DNA from 2 places in the uncultured Halovibrio sp. genome. Region 1 is predicted to be linked to the other one. Evidence: predicted binding sites of a transcription regulator. Region 1 holds the regulator's gene; the other holds the start of a gene.
The links. The regulator sigma-54, encoded in region 1, starts transcription at its own class of promoters, with help from an activator protein. The targets are predictions, from matches to a motif close to TGGCACNNNNNTTGCTNT.

Region 1 (6,802 bases):
TACCGTGCGCCATGAAACTGCCCGACTGGATGCTGCTGGCCTGGCTGAGGGACCGCTCCATTGCCCTCTGGGGCATTGTCGGCGTCGTGCTCCTGGGCCTCGCCCTGCTGGTGCTCCAGGAGGATGACCCGATCCGCGACACCACGGCCACCGACCTGCGCGGCCCACAGAAGCCGGATGGCTTCGTGGTCAACGCCACCTTCCGCGCCTTCGACAGTGAAGGCCGCCTCAAGTCACGCATCCGCACCCGCCGGGCTGAACAGTTCCAGGATGAGAACCGGGTCACCATGGAGCGCCCCCGTGCCATGCTCATGGCCCGCAACGGCGGCGCTCCCTGGTTCGTGCGTTCACGTACCGGGCTTTACCGGCCAGATGTGGCCAAACTCATGCTTGAGAAGGATGTCCGGGCCCGCCACAGCAGCACCGAGCGCGGGGATGTGCTGATCCTCAGCGAACGGATGACGCTGGATAACAACGAACGGATTGTGCAGACTGATGCGCCGGTGACCCTGATCGACCGCAGCAGCGTGACCCATGCCGTCGGCATGACGGGGTGGATCGACGAACGCGCGGTCAGGCTCGAGAATGATGTCCGCAGCCGGTACTTCAACCGCTGACGCACAGGAGGCACAGCCTGCTCATGACCAACCCGGCACGCACCCGAAACGCCTGGCGGTTTCTGGCAGGGCTGCTTCTGAGCAGCCTGTCACTGCCCCTGTATGCGTTCAATCTGGATTCCGACAAGCCCATCCGGGTTGAATCCGACAATGCCCGCCTGGATGACCAGGAAGGAACCGCCACCTATACCGGCAGTGTCCGGGTTACCCAGGGCGAAGCCCTTCTGACGGCGGACAGAGTGGTTCTCTACAGGGGCGGGGCCCAGAGCCTCAACCGGATGGTAGCCACCGGCGACCCCGCCACCTACGAGCAACCGGAAACCGAACAGGGCCCGGCCGTCTACGCCGAGGGCCGGACCATCATCTACCGGGCCGACGAAGAACGCATCACCTTTGAGAACGAGGCCTTCATCCGGCAGCAGGGCGACACCTTCCGGGGCAACCGGATCGTGTACGACGTGGCCGAAAGGGTGGTCACCGCCTCCAGCTCCGAGGACGACGCGGATGACCGGGTTGAGATGACCATCCAGCCCGGCCGCGACAGCGGCAACGACAACAGCAACTGAGCGGACCCCATGGCGAGACTGGAAGCGCTGAACCTGGCCAAGAGTTACCGCCGCCACCCGGTGGTGATGGACGTTTCCCTCAGCATCCAGAGTGGTCAGATCGCCGGGCTGCTCGGGCCCAATGGCGCCGGCAAGACCACCTGTTTCTACATGATCGTGGGCCTGGTTCCCCATGACCGGGGCCGCATCCGCATCGATGACCGCGACATCACCCACCTGCCCATGCACGGCCGCGCCCGTGCCGGTATCGGCTATCTGCCACAGGAAGCCTCGGTCTTCCGGCGCCTGACCGTGGCGCAGAACCTGATGGCGATCCTGCAGACCCGCAGCGACCTCACAAAGGCCGAACGTGAGGAACGCATGGAGTCACTCCTGCGTGAGTTCCACATCAGCCACATCCGCAACAGCCTGGGCATGAGCCTTTCCGGCGGTGAGCGCCGCCGCGCCGAGATCGCCCGTGCGCTGGCGGTGGAGCCGGCCTTCATCCTGCTGGACGAACCCTTCGCCGGCGTGGACCCGATCTCGGTCAGCGACATCAAGCAGATCGTGCGCCAGGTGCGTGACCGGGGCATCGGTGTCCTGATCACCGACCACAACGTGCGCGAGACGCTCGACATCTGCGAAACCGCCTATATCGTCAGCGAAGGCCACATCATCGCCTCCGGCACCTCCGAGGACATCCTCGCCAACCAGCAGGTCAAGGAAGTCTATCTGGGCGACGAATTCCGTCTGTGACACGGTCCTCCCAAAACCGTTGTCGCCCTGCCCAATTGGCCTGTACACTCAATTCAAAAGACATTAAGCAAAATCCCTGCCGGCCTGCCACAGGGTCGGATTAAGGTTACGTAAATGCGGGACAATCGGTAACGGGAAAGCAGTCGATGGTCATGAAAGCGTCCCTGCAGCTGAAGATGGGCCAGCAGCTCACAATGACGCCCCAGCTTCAGCAGGCAATACGGTTACTCCAGCTCTCCACACTCGACCTGCAGCAGGAGATCCAGCAGCAGCTGGAATCCAATCCCATGCTTGAAACCGCCGAGGAAGCCGAAGCGGAAGCTGAAGCCGGGACTGACGACAGCGAAACCGCTGACACCAGTGAACACAGTGACAGCAGGGAAGATGGCCGCGAATCCGGTGAGTCAGAGGGATCGCAGGAAGACGAATCACGGGAAACCGCCGGCGCCGAGCCCGAGAGCTGGGAGAACGAGAACTGGCAGGACAACAGCGAAATCCCCGACAACCTGCCCGTGGACACCGCCTGGGACGACGTCTACCAGACCGCCCCCGCCTCGCCCGCCAGCTCACGCCCCGAGGATGAAGGCGGCGAATCGGATTTTGAGAGCCGCAACAGCCGTGGCGAGACTCTCCAGGATCACCTGCACTGGCAGCTCAACCTCACCCCCATGTCCGAGCGCGACCGCGCCATTGCCCACGCCCTGGTGGATGGCATCGACGACAGCGGCTATCTGACCCAGAGCCTTGAGGAGATCCATCAGGGGCTGAGCGCGCCGGACGACGAGGATCCACTGGAGATGGACGAGGTTGAAGCGGTCCTGCACCGGCTGCAGCACTTCGACCCGCCCGGGGTGGCCGCACGGGACCTGCGCGAGTGCCTGCTGATCCAGCTCAATCAGCTTCCCACGGACACCCCCTGGCTCAAGCAGGCACGGCTGGTGATCAGCCACTACATCCAGCTGCTCGGCAGCCGTGACTACCGCCAGCTGATGCGCCGCAGCCGGCTCAGCGAGGCGCAGCTCAAGGAGGTCCTGGGGCTGATCCAGAGCCTGCACCCCCGCCCCGGGGATGCCATCGGCGAGGAAGAAACCGAATACGTGGTCCCGGACGTGATCGTCACCCGCCAGGAAGGGCGCTGGAAGATCGAACTGAACCCGGAGATCGCGCCCCGGCTGCAGGTGAACAGCCTCTATGCGTCACTCATCCGCCAGTCCGACAGCAGCAGGGACAACACCTATCTGCGCGACCAGCTCCAGGAGGCCAAGTGGTTCATCAAGAGCCTTCAGAGCCGTAACGAAACCCTGTTGAAAGTCGCCTCCCAGATCGTCGATCATCAGCAGAGGTTCTTTGAAGAGGGCGAGGAAGCGATGAAGCCGCTGATCCTCTCCGAAATCGCCCAGGCGGTGGAAATGCACGAGTCCACCATATCCCGCGTCACCACCCAGAAGTACATGCACACCCCGCGTGGCATTTACGAACTGAAGTATTTCTTTTCCAGCCATGTGAGCACGGACGAAGGCGGCGAGTGCTCGTCCACAGCCATCCGTGCCATGATCCGCAAACTCATCAATGAGGAGGAAAGCCGAAAACCGCTGAGCGACAACCGTATAGCGACTATACTCAGTGATCAGGGCATCAATGTGGCACGCCGCACGGTGGCGAAATACCGCGAGGCGATGCACATTCCACCCTCGAACGAACGCAAACGTCTCGTCTAGAGGGTCTGACGCCTGTATGATGGCCACCTTCCGGTGGCCGGGCCGAACCGGAAACAGGAGCGGACTATGCAACTCAACATTTCAGGTCACCACATCGAGCTGACTGAAGCCCTCAAGGACTATGTCCGGAGCAAGATGGACAAACTTGAGCGACACACCGACCAGATCAGCAACACCCAGGTGACGCTGTCGGTGGTCAAACAGCGACAGACCGCCGAAGCCACGCTCCATGTAACCGGGGGCGAAATCAACGCCAAGGCCCAGCACGACGATATGTACGCGGCGATCGATCAGCTTGTGGACAAGCTTGACCGGCAAATTCTCAAACATAAGGAAAAGCAGGTGGAACGCATGCACGGTGCGGCCACCCGCTGATCCCAAGCGGTATCCATGGTCCATTCATCACTGTCCATTGAATCCATCCTTGCCCCGGAACTGGCCCTCTGCGGTGTTCCGGGGACCAGCAAGAAACGCATCCTCGAGACCATTGCCGAAAGGGTGGCCCTGCACTACCCGGAGCTTGAGGAGAACCAGATCTTCAACAATCTGGTGGCGCGGGAGCGCCTCGGCAGCACCGGCATCGGACAGGGCATCGCCATTCCGCACTGCCGGCTCGAGGACTGCAAGCGCGTGGTGGGCGCGCTGCTGACGCTGGATGAACCCATCAACTTCGATGCCATCGACAGTGAGCCGGTGGATCTGCTGTTCGTGCTCCTGGTGCCGCAGAATGCCACCAGTGAGCACCTTGAGCTGCTCAGCCAGCTGGCGGAGAAGTTCAATGACCGCGGCCTGTGCCGGCGCCTGCGCCAGTGCCAGGACTCGCAGGAACTCTATGACCTGATTGTCGCCAGCGAAAAGGCATCGCCGTAACGCCGACCCATCCAGCCAGCGGGAGATCGGGCTGTGAAACTGACCATCGTGAGCGGCCGCTCGGGCTCCGGCAAGAGCACAGCGCTCCATGTGCTGGAAGACCTCGGCTACTACTGCATCGACAACCTGCCCATCGGACTGCTGCAGCCGCTGACGCGCAAGGCGCTGGAATCGGACGAGCAGCAGAGCGACATCGCCGTCAGCATTGACGCCCGCAATCTCTCCGCGGACATTGCCGATTTCGAGAACCTCTACCGCCAGCTCCAGCACCCGGACCTGAGGGTGGAGGTCATCTATCTGGACGCGGCGGACAGCATGCTGCTGCAGCGCTTCCACGCGACCCGCCGCAAGCACCCCCTGAGCACACCGGGGCGCTCGCTGTCCGAGGCCATTCAGGACGAGAAAGCCCTGCTGGAACCCATCGCGCGGCTTGCGGACCTGCACATCGACACCACCGAACGCTCCATGTACGAGCTGCGCGACATGGTACGCGAGCGGATCGTGGGGCGGGACGAACAGCAGATGGCCCTTCTGATCCAGTCGTTCGGCTACAAGCACGGGGTGCCCATCGACTCGGATTTCGTCTTCGATGTGCGCTGCCTGCCCAATCCCTTCTGGGACGAATCCCTGCGCGGCTATACCGGGCTGGATGCCCCGATCCGTGAATACCTGACCGGCCAGCCTGGCACCACGACCCTGCTCGAGGATATCAAGGGGTTTCTGGACCGCTGGTTGCCGGAATTCCACACGGTGAACCGCTCCTACATGACAATCTCCATCGGCTGCACCGGCGGCCAGCACCGCTCGGTCTACATGGCCGAGGAGCTGGCGGCGCACCTGCGCCAGGCCTTCAGCACCGTCCAGGTCCGGCACACGGAACTGCCCCACGCGCAACCGACGCCCTGAACACAGCGGAAACCCAATGATCCGAGAATCCATCACCATCATCAACAAACTGGGCCTGCATGCCCGCGCCGCCGCCAAACTTGTAAGCTGCGCCGAACAGTTTGAAAGCAGTATCCAGCTGGGGCGTGACGGGCGGGAAGTGGACGGCAAGAGCATCATGTCGGTGATGATGCTGGCAGCCAGCTGTGGCACGGACATTGACCTGATCATCGAGGGCGCGGACGAGACCGACGCCCGGGACGCGCTGGTGGAACTGATCAACAACCGTTTTGACGAGGACGAATGAGCGACGCTGATACCCCAAGGCAACCGCAGGAAGAGCTGCCCAGCAAAAGCCAGGCGAAACGCGAGATGCATGAGCTGCGCGATCTGGCGGCGGCCCTGGCCGCCCTGCCCGAGGAGCGCATCCACCAGCTGCCCGCCTCCAGCGCCCTCATTGAAGGACTCCTGGAAGTCCGGCACCTGCCGGAAGGCGACCCGCGCCGTCGCCAGACCCTCTACCTGGGCCGCCAGATCCTCGAGGAGGACGAGCAGGCCCTGCGCCGGGCCGCGGCCGGACAGACCGCCGGCACCCCGGAGCACACCCGCCGCCTGCACATGGCTGAACGCTGGCGTGAGCGCCTGATCCATGAAGGCAAGCCGGCGCTGACCGAGTTCATGGACCGTTACCCACAGACCGATGTCCAGCACCTGCGCCAGCTGATCCGTAATGCGGCCAGGCAGTCGGACAGCGGGGACCGCAACAGCCCGCGCCGACGTCTCTACCGCTACCTGCGTGAGCGCATTGACGAGGGCGAGCAGCTGTAGGAAATCGCTTACACGGTGTATGGGCGATGTCCTATTTCCCCGGAAACGGATCTGACTAGAATAGGCAGTCGCAGGGACGCAATGCGGTGCAGGAGGCACCTGGTCAAAGGGACGGACAGCGCCCAGGGAGTCGGGCAGGGCCGGTGCAGTTCGGGTGGCAGGGAAGCCGCCCGTCTGGACCACCTCAATCACCCCGCACCGTCATCTCCGGGTCTGTTCTGTTCCCTCCCCAATCGCGAACAGACAGGAGCACATCACGATGAAAGGAATCGTTTCCGCAACCACCCGCCTGCTGGCGCTCACCCTGGTTCTGGCAGTCACGCCGGCCATGGCACAGGATGCCGCGGAAGAGACCGAAACGGTCAACGTCAATACCGCCAGCGCGGAAGTCCTCGCCGAGGCCCTCCATGGTGTTGGCCCGGCCAAGGCGGACGCCATTGTCTCATGGCGCAAGGAGCAGGGTGAATTCACCACCCCCGAGCACCTTGAGGAAGTGGACGGCATCGGCCCGGCCACCGTCAGTGACAACCGGGAGAAGATCCGCCTCGACTAGAGGCGCCGATGCTCCCATACCGGGATGGCG
Region 2 (7,115 bases), on a different contig from region 1:
CTGATACTGGGCGGTGAAGTGCCAGCGTTCACCCTCATAGGTCATGCGGCCGCCGTAGGTATTCTCGTTGCCTGCCTGAAGCCGTTCCCGTTCGGAGGGGTTTGCCCCGAGCACGTCGCCGCCGTCATTGGAATCCATACCCAGCGCCCATTCCCAGTTGCCAGGAGTATAGCTCAGTACGGCCTGATAGGGACGGCTTTCCTTCTCCTGGTCGTTTCCGACTTCGGGACTACCATCCTCGTTCAGCTGAACCGCGGCATGCAGCCGGAGGTCGCCCCAGGAGGGTGTGGTGTACTGCACCAGACGGTCACGGCCCGTGGTGTAGGGGCCCAGCGGATGGCGCCTTGTATCACGCCCACCGTCCTCATGGCGGAATTCGCCTTCAAAGAAATTGGCAACGTGGTCGAGCTGCTGTTCATACACGGTATCGTCCACGCCACCCCAGATGCGGCCAAAGTCACCCTCAAGGCCGATGTAGGCGTACTCGACATGCTCATCGAACATCCGGTTCCGGTCTTCATCGGCGCGGGTGGGAATAGAGCGCCACTCAGCACGGAAGAAACCCTCGGTACCCGGCATGAGCTCGGTGCGGTTGCGCAGGCCGATCCAGGAGTTGCTGTCGCGGAAGGCAGTTTCGCTGCCAACCGTCCCCCGGCTGCGACTTACCGGTGTATCGTCCGTATCGCGGTGCTCCATCACCAGCCCAAGCTGGCCGTAGATCTCCGGCATCATGTCCAGCCGGTGCGTCAGTGCGTCCACCTCCGCCAGTGTCAGTTCACTGTCGCCGCTGCGGCCCGAATCCTGGGCCTGTACGCCACCAGCCGCCAGCGCGGCCAGTGCCAGAACAATTCCTTTCCGCTTCATGGAACCCCCTAGTGTTATCAGAGCCGGCAGAATACCACTGAGGCCCCACCGGCTAAAGAAACCTCAACGCTACACGCTCAACAGAAACGTTACCGGCCCGTCATTGACCAGCTGTACCTGCATGTCCGCACCAAAACGGCCGGTGGCCAGATGCCCGATCCCGGGCGGTGCCACGTCCACCTCCTGGCGGGCTGCCTCCACAAACGCATTGAACCAGTGTTCGCCGCGCTCGGGCCGGGCCGCGGACGAAAAGGAGGGCCGGCTGCCCTTGCTGGTATCCGCCGCCAGAGTGAACTGGGGCACCACCAGCAGGTCACCGCCGCAATCGCGTAGGCTCCGGTTCATACGCCCCTGTTCATCAGGAAACACACGGTACTCAAGCACGCGCTCCAGCATCCGTTTCTGCTCGGCCGCCCCATCCGTTTTCTGAACCCCAAGAAACAGGAGCAGACCATAACCGACCTCTCCCACGACCTCTCCGTCGATACTGACGCTGGCGCTGCTGACACGCTGTATAAGCCCTTTCAAACAACCTCCTCCTGTCCAGATAACAGCAGCCACTCATGGTGCCAGAAAGCGCCCTGCAATGACGCATACCAGAGTGCACCTGCACCAAAACAGCCCCCAAGGCCAGCCCACAAAGCGCCTCCACCCTCCTGACAACCGCCCCTAACCCTCTTTAGAGACTGATTTTAAGGGACTTTATAAAAAAAGGCACAGCGGCTGCTGTGGTAGGGACAAGTTGCACTGCAACGGAATTAATCAAAACAGCCAACGGAGGCTATTATCATGCAGACTCAACGTACCCGTCTTTTCAGCTGCATCGCTGCCGGATTCATGGGCGCTGGCGCAATGTTCGCCGCGTCACCCGCCGCCGCGTTCGATCCCAGCCTGAGCGCCAGCGTCGGCATTTCCAACATGTATCTGTTCCGCGGCGTCGACCTCAGTACCGGCGGTAACGCGCACGTTTCCGGCAGCCTCGATTTCGACAGCGGCGTCGGGCTCTATACCGGTGTATGGGCCGCCAGCGGCGACTCGAATCTGGGTCAGGAATACGATCTGTATGCGGGTTATGCCACAGACATTACCGATGACGTATCGGTGGATGTTGGTGCCATCAACTACATCTACCCCAGCCAGGACAAATCCACCTCCCCGGACCTCGTCGGTGACTTCTCCGAAGTCTATCTGAATGTCGAAGCCTATGGCGCAAGCCTTGGCTACGTGGATACAGTGGCTGGCCTGCCGGGTTACAGCTATATCACCGCCGGCTACGGCTACGACGCATTCAGTGCCACCGTTGGACATCACAGCTTTGACGATGCAGCTCAGGGCAACAGTTACGGCGGATTCGGAGAAGACATGACGCACCTGGACCTCTCGTTCCAGTTCAACGATGAACTCTCCTTCACCGCCAGCACAATTGTTGATGTAGACAATGACGACGACACTCGCCGCAGTACGCTGATCCAAGCTGTCTACAGCAAGTCCTTCAGCTTTTAACCCAACCCAACCGGCTCGTTCCATCCCATGGCGAGCCGGTCTGACGATTAGCCCCCCCCTATAGGAAGCCGAAATCCGGCCCGAAGCGATCACTCATCGCTTCGGTTGCCCGGATCAGTGCATCGACGATGGCGGGCTCCGAGGCCGCATGTCCGGCGTCACGGATAATGGAAAGATCCGCTTCCGGCCAGGCATCGTGCAGCGTGACAGCGTTCTCCAGCGGGCAGACCATGTCGTAGCGACCGTGAACCATACGGGCCGGTTTATCGCGGATGGCATCCAGGTTGTCCAGGATCCGGTTTTCCTCGATGAAACCGCCGTTGAGGAAGTAGTGACACTCGATACGGGCGAGGGAGAGCGCCAGATGCGCGTGCCCGAAACGCTCCACCGCTGCCGGGTTCGGGTGCAGGGTGGCACAGCGCCCCTCCCAGATCGCCCAGGTGCGGGCGGCCTGCAGGCGCTCCAGCTCGTTGTCGCTGTGCAGCAGCCGGTGGTAGGCACGGATCAGGTCATCCCGCTCACTCTCCGGGATAAGGGCGATGAAATCCTCCCAGTAATCCGGAAAGATCCGGCTGGCCCCGTCCTGCAGGAACCAGCTGATATCGCGCTCGCGGCAGAGAAAGATACCCCGAAGGATCAGCCCCAGAACCCGCTCCGGGTGGGATTGGGCGTACAACAGACTGAGCGTGGACCCCCATGAACCGCCAAACAGAAGCCACTGCTCAATGCCGAAGAACGCGCGGATGCGCTCCATGTCCTCAAGCAGATGGGCGGTGGTATTGTGCTCTACGGAAGCAAACGGGGTGGAGCGGCCGGAACCGCGCTGATCGAAGAGGATGATGCGGTAGCGCTCCGCATCAAAGAAACGGCGGGCAGTGCCATCACTGCCCGCACCCGGACCGCCGTGAACCACGAGCACCGGGATCCCGTCGGGATGCCCGGACTCCTCCAGGTAGAGACTGTGGCCATCCCCCACGTCCAGGCGATGGGTGGCGTAGGGGGCGATTTCCGGGTAAAGGGTCAGCATGCCCCAAGTCTAGGCGCCCGGGGCAGGCTCAGCCACCTTATTTCTTGCCGGCGCGCTTGCGATCCGTTTCAGTCAGCAGCTTCTTGCGGACCCGCAGGTTATTGGGCGTAACCTCCACCAGTTCATCGTCATCGATGAACTCAAGCGCGTTCTCGAGGGTCATCTCGATCGGCGGGGTCAGCACCAGGTTCTCGTCCGTACCAGCGGCACGCACGTTGGTGAGCTGCTTGCCCTTGGTCGGATTCACCGTCAGGTCATTCTCCCGCGCGTGAATACCGATAACCATACCCTCGTACACCTCGGCGCCCGGGCCCACCATCAGGCGGCCACGGTCCTGCAGCGTAAACAGAGAGTAGGCTGTGGTAGTGCCCTTGACCATGGAAACGATGGCACCGTTATGGCGGTGTTCGGCCATACCACCCTTGACCGGACCCCAGTGGTCAAACACGTGGGTCAGGATACCCGAGCCCTGGGTCAGGGTCAGGAACTGGGAGCGGAAACCGATCAGCCCGCGCGCCGGCATGATGAAATCAATCCGCACGCGCCCACGGCCGTCCGGCACCATGTTCTGCATCTCGGCGCGGCGGTTGCCCATCTCTTCCATGACCGAGCCCTGGTGCTGCTCTTCGATGTCGACCACGACCTGCTCGTAGGGCTCTTCCTTGGCGCCGTTGTTCTCACGCTGCACCACTTCGGGGCGTGAGACGCCCAGCTCAAAGCCTTCACGGCGCATGTTCTCGATCAGAACAGCCAGGTGCAGCTCACCACGGCCTGAGACCGTGAACTTTTCCGCTGCGTCGCCCTGCTCGACCCGCAGCGCCACGTTGTGCAGCAGCTCCTGCTCAAGGCGCTCCTTGATCTGGCGGCTGGTGACGTATTTGCCGTCCTGGCCAGCGAAGGGCGAATCGTTCACCTGGAACGTCATGCTTACGGTCGGCTCGTCCACGGTCAGCGCCGGCATCGCCTCGGGGGCTTCGCGGCTGCAGATCGTATCCGAGATGCGAAGGTTGCTGATGCCGGAGATACAGACAATATCGCCCGCGTTGGCTTCATCCACGTTCACGCGGTTAAGGCCGAGGAAGCCTTTCACTTCCAGCAGCTTGGCATTGCGCTGCTCCCCCTCGCGGTTAATCACGGCCACCTGCTGGCCGGGCTTCATCTGGCCGCCCTTGATGCGGCCCACGCCCAGCACGCCCACGTAGGGGTCGTAGTCCAGCGAGGAGACCTGCATCTGCAGGGATGCGTCCGGATCCACGCTCGGTGCCGGAACCTGGTTGACGATCATCTTGAACAGCGAATCCATGTCGTCTTCCAGGGCATCCGGATCCTCACCGGCAATGCCGTTGAGGGCGGAGGCGTAGACAATCGGGAAGTCCAGCTGGTCCTCGTTGGCGCCCAGTGCATCGAACAGGTCGAAGACTTCGTTGATCACCCAGTCCGGGCGGGCGCCTTCCCGGTCCACCTTGTTCACCACAACAATGGGGTTAAGCCCCTTGGCGAACGCCTTCTGGGTCACGAAGCGGGTCTGGGGCATGGGGCCGTCAACGGCGTCGACCAGCAGCAGGACCGAGTCGACCATGGACATGACCCGCTCCACCTCGCCACCGAAATCGGCGTGGCCGGGCGTGTCGACGATGTTGATCCGGTATTCGCCCCAGTTGATCGCAGTATTCTTGGAGAGGATGGTGATGCCCCGCTCCTTCTCCTGATCATCGGAGTCCATGATACGGTCAGTGTCCGATGACTTGCGATCCAGGGTCCCGGATTGCTGCAGCAGCTGGTCGACCAGCGTGGTCTTGCCATGGTCAACGTGTGCAATGATGGCGATGTTGCGAAGATTCTCAATCACGAAAAGGGCCTCTGAATCACTGGTATTTCGAATGAAGGGCGGTGAAAATGAGGGTCGATCCGGGCTTTCCCCGAACCAAGGGCGCGGATTGTACACGAACAGACCGAGTTATTCCATGAGGTCATTTCTGCAACGAGTAACAGGGGCATTTTCCGACGGGCCTCTGCTGCAGTCCAAAAACGCACCAGATTGGACCGGCCTCACGCGTTTGTGCACCGTAATAGTGCGTCGTGCAGCGACGTCAGCGCACCAGGATGACGCCAATGCCCTGTTATGCGGCCAGAAAAGAGCAAATCCGGTAATTGGCAAGCCTTTTGCTTAAGGGTGGTCAGGCACGCGAAAGGCCCCACCACGGTGCACAGGGCCGGAGCCACGAGCACTCTGCTCTACTCAAATGAACCACAGATGGAGTTCTGACATGTCCAAGAACACACTGAAGCTGATCCAGGAACACGACATCAAGTGGATCGACCTGCGATTCACCGACAGCCGCGGCAAGGAAATGCATGTCACCATGCCTGCCAGCGGGGCCGATGACGACTTCTTCACGGACGGCGCCACCTTCGATGGGTCCTCCATCAATGGCTGGAAGGGCATCAACGAGTCCGACATGATCCTGATGCCCGATGATGACGCAGTCACCCTGGATCCTTTCGCGGAAGAGCCCACCCTCAACATCACCTGTGACATCGTTGAGCCGGCAACCATGCAGGGCTATGAGCGTGATCCGCGCTCCGTGGCGCGGCGCACCGAGGATTACATGAAATCCCTGGGCATCGCGGATGCGGCCCTGTTCGGCCCTGAGCCCGAGTTCTTCGTGTTCGATTCCGCCAAGTGGAAAGTGGACATGGACTCCGCCATGTACGAAATCCACTCCGAGGAAGCCGCCTGGGTCTCCGGTGAGGACTTCGAGCGCAACAACACCGGCCACCGGCCCAAGGTGAAGGGCGGCTACTTCCCGGTACCCCCTGTGGATTCCCTGCACGACCTGCGTGGCGCCATGTGTGCCGCCATGGAATCCATGAACCTTGAGATTGAGGTGCACCACCACGAAGTCGGCACCGCCGGTCAGTGCGAGATCGGCGTTGGCCCGAATACGCTGACCCGCAAGGCGGACGAGGTGCAGATTCTCAAGTACTGCGTGCACAACGTGGCCCATGCCTTCGGCAAGACCGCCACCTTCATGCCCAAGCCGGTGGTCGGCGACAACGGCTCCGGCATGCACGTCAACATGTCGCTGAGCAAGGACGGCAAGAACATGTTCTCCGGCGACAGCTACGCCGGCCTGAGCGAAAATGCCCTCTACTACATCGGCGGCATCATCAAGCATGCCAGGGCCATCAACGCGTTCACCAACGCGTCCACCAACTCCTACAAGCGCCTGGTTCCAGGCTTCGAAGCGCCGGTGATGCTCGCCTACTCCGCGCGCAACCGCTCCGCGTCCATCCGGATCCCGTACACCAACAACCCCAAGGCACGCCGGATCGAGGTGCGCTTCCCGGACCCGTCCGCCAACCCTTACCTGGCGTTCTCCGCGCTGGTCATGGCGGGCCTGGACGGCATCCAGAACAAGATCCACCCCGGCGAAGCCATGGACAAGGATCTCTACGATCTGCCCAAGGAAGAGGCACTGGAAATCCCGACCGTGTCGGAGACCTTCCAGGAAGCGCTGGACGCTCTCGAAGCGGACCACGAGTTCCTGACCCAGGGCGGCGTCTTCACCGAAGACATGATCCAGGGCTACATCGACCTCAAGCGTGAGGATGTAACCCGCTACAACATGACCACCCATCCGGTGGAATTCGACATGTACTACTCCGTGTAAACACGGCTCCAGTACCTGTCAGAACCCGGCCCGGGGCAACCCGCGCC

Region 2: a site for sigma-54 is predicted at 1,577-1,594, ahead of QZ501_RS02220 (TorF family putative porin). Genes of this name have one in related genera too.

Annotation. Positions count from the first base shown of each region.
Region 1 is NZ_CAJXMA010000111.1:105-6,906, forward strand. It holds gene lptC (LPS export ABC transporter periplasmic protein LptC) at 12-617, shown strand; gene lptA (lipopolysaccharide transport periplasmic protein LptA) at 641-1,183, shown strand; gene lptB (LPS export ABC transporter ATP-binding protein) at 1,193-1,918, shown strand; gene QZ501_RS14270 (RNA polymerase factor sigma-54) at 2,071-3,636, shown strand; gene raiA (ribosome-associated translation inhibitor RaiA) at 3,703-4,011, shown strand; gene ptsN (PTS IIA-like nitrogen regulatory protein PtsN) at 4,027-4,506, shown strand; gene rapZ (RNase adapter RapZ) at 4,540-5,412, shown strand; gene QZ501_RS14290 (HPr family phosphocarrier protein) at 5,429-5,698, shown strand; gene yjgA (ribosome biogenesis factor YjgA) at 5,695-6,219, shown strand; gene QZ501_RS14300 (helix-hairpin-helix domain-containing protein) at 6,479-6,772, shown strand; partial or broken gene QZ501_RS14305 (carbon-nitrogen hydrolase family protein) at 6,769-6,802, opposite strand, start outside.
Region 2 is NZ_CAJXMA010000004.1:69,142-76,256, forward strand. It holds gene QZ501_RS02210 (porin) at 1-864, opposite strand, end outside; gene dtd (D-aminoacyl-tRNA deacylase) at 934-1,392, opposite strand; gene QZ501_RS02220 (TorF family putative porin) at 1,654-2,367, shown strand; gene pip (prolyl aminopeptidase) at 2,426-3,394, opposite strand; gene typA (translational GTPase TypA) at 3,432-5,243, opposite strand; gene glnA (type I glutamate--ammonia ligase) at 5,662-7,068, shown strand.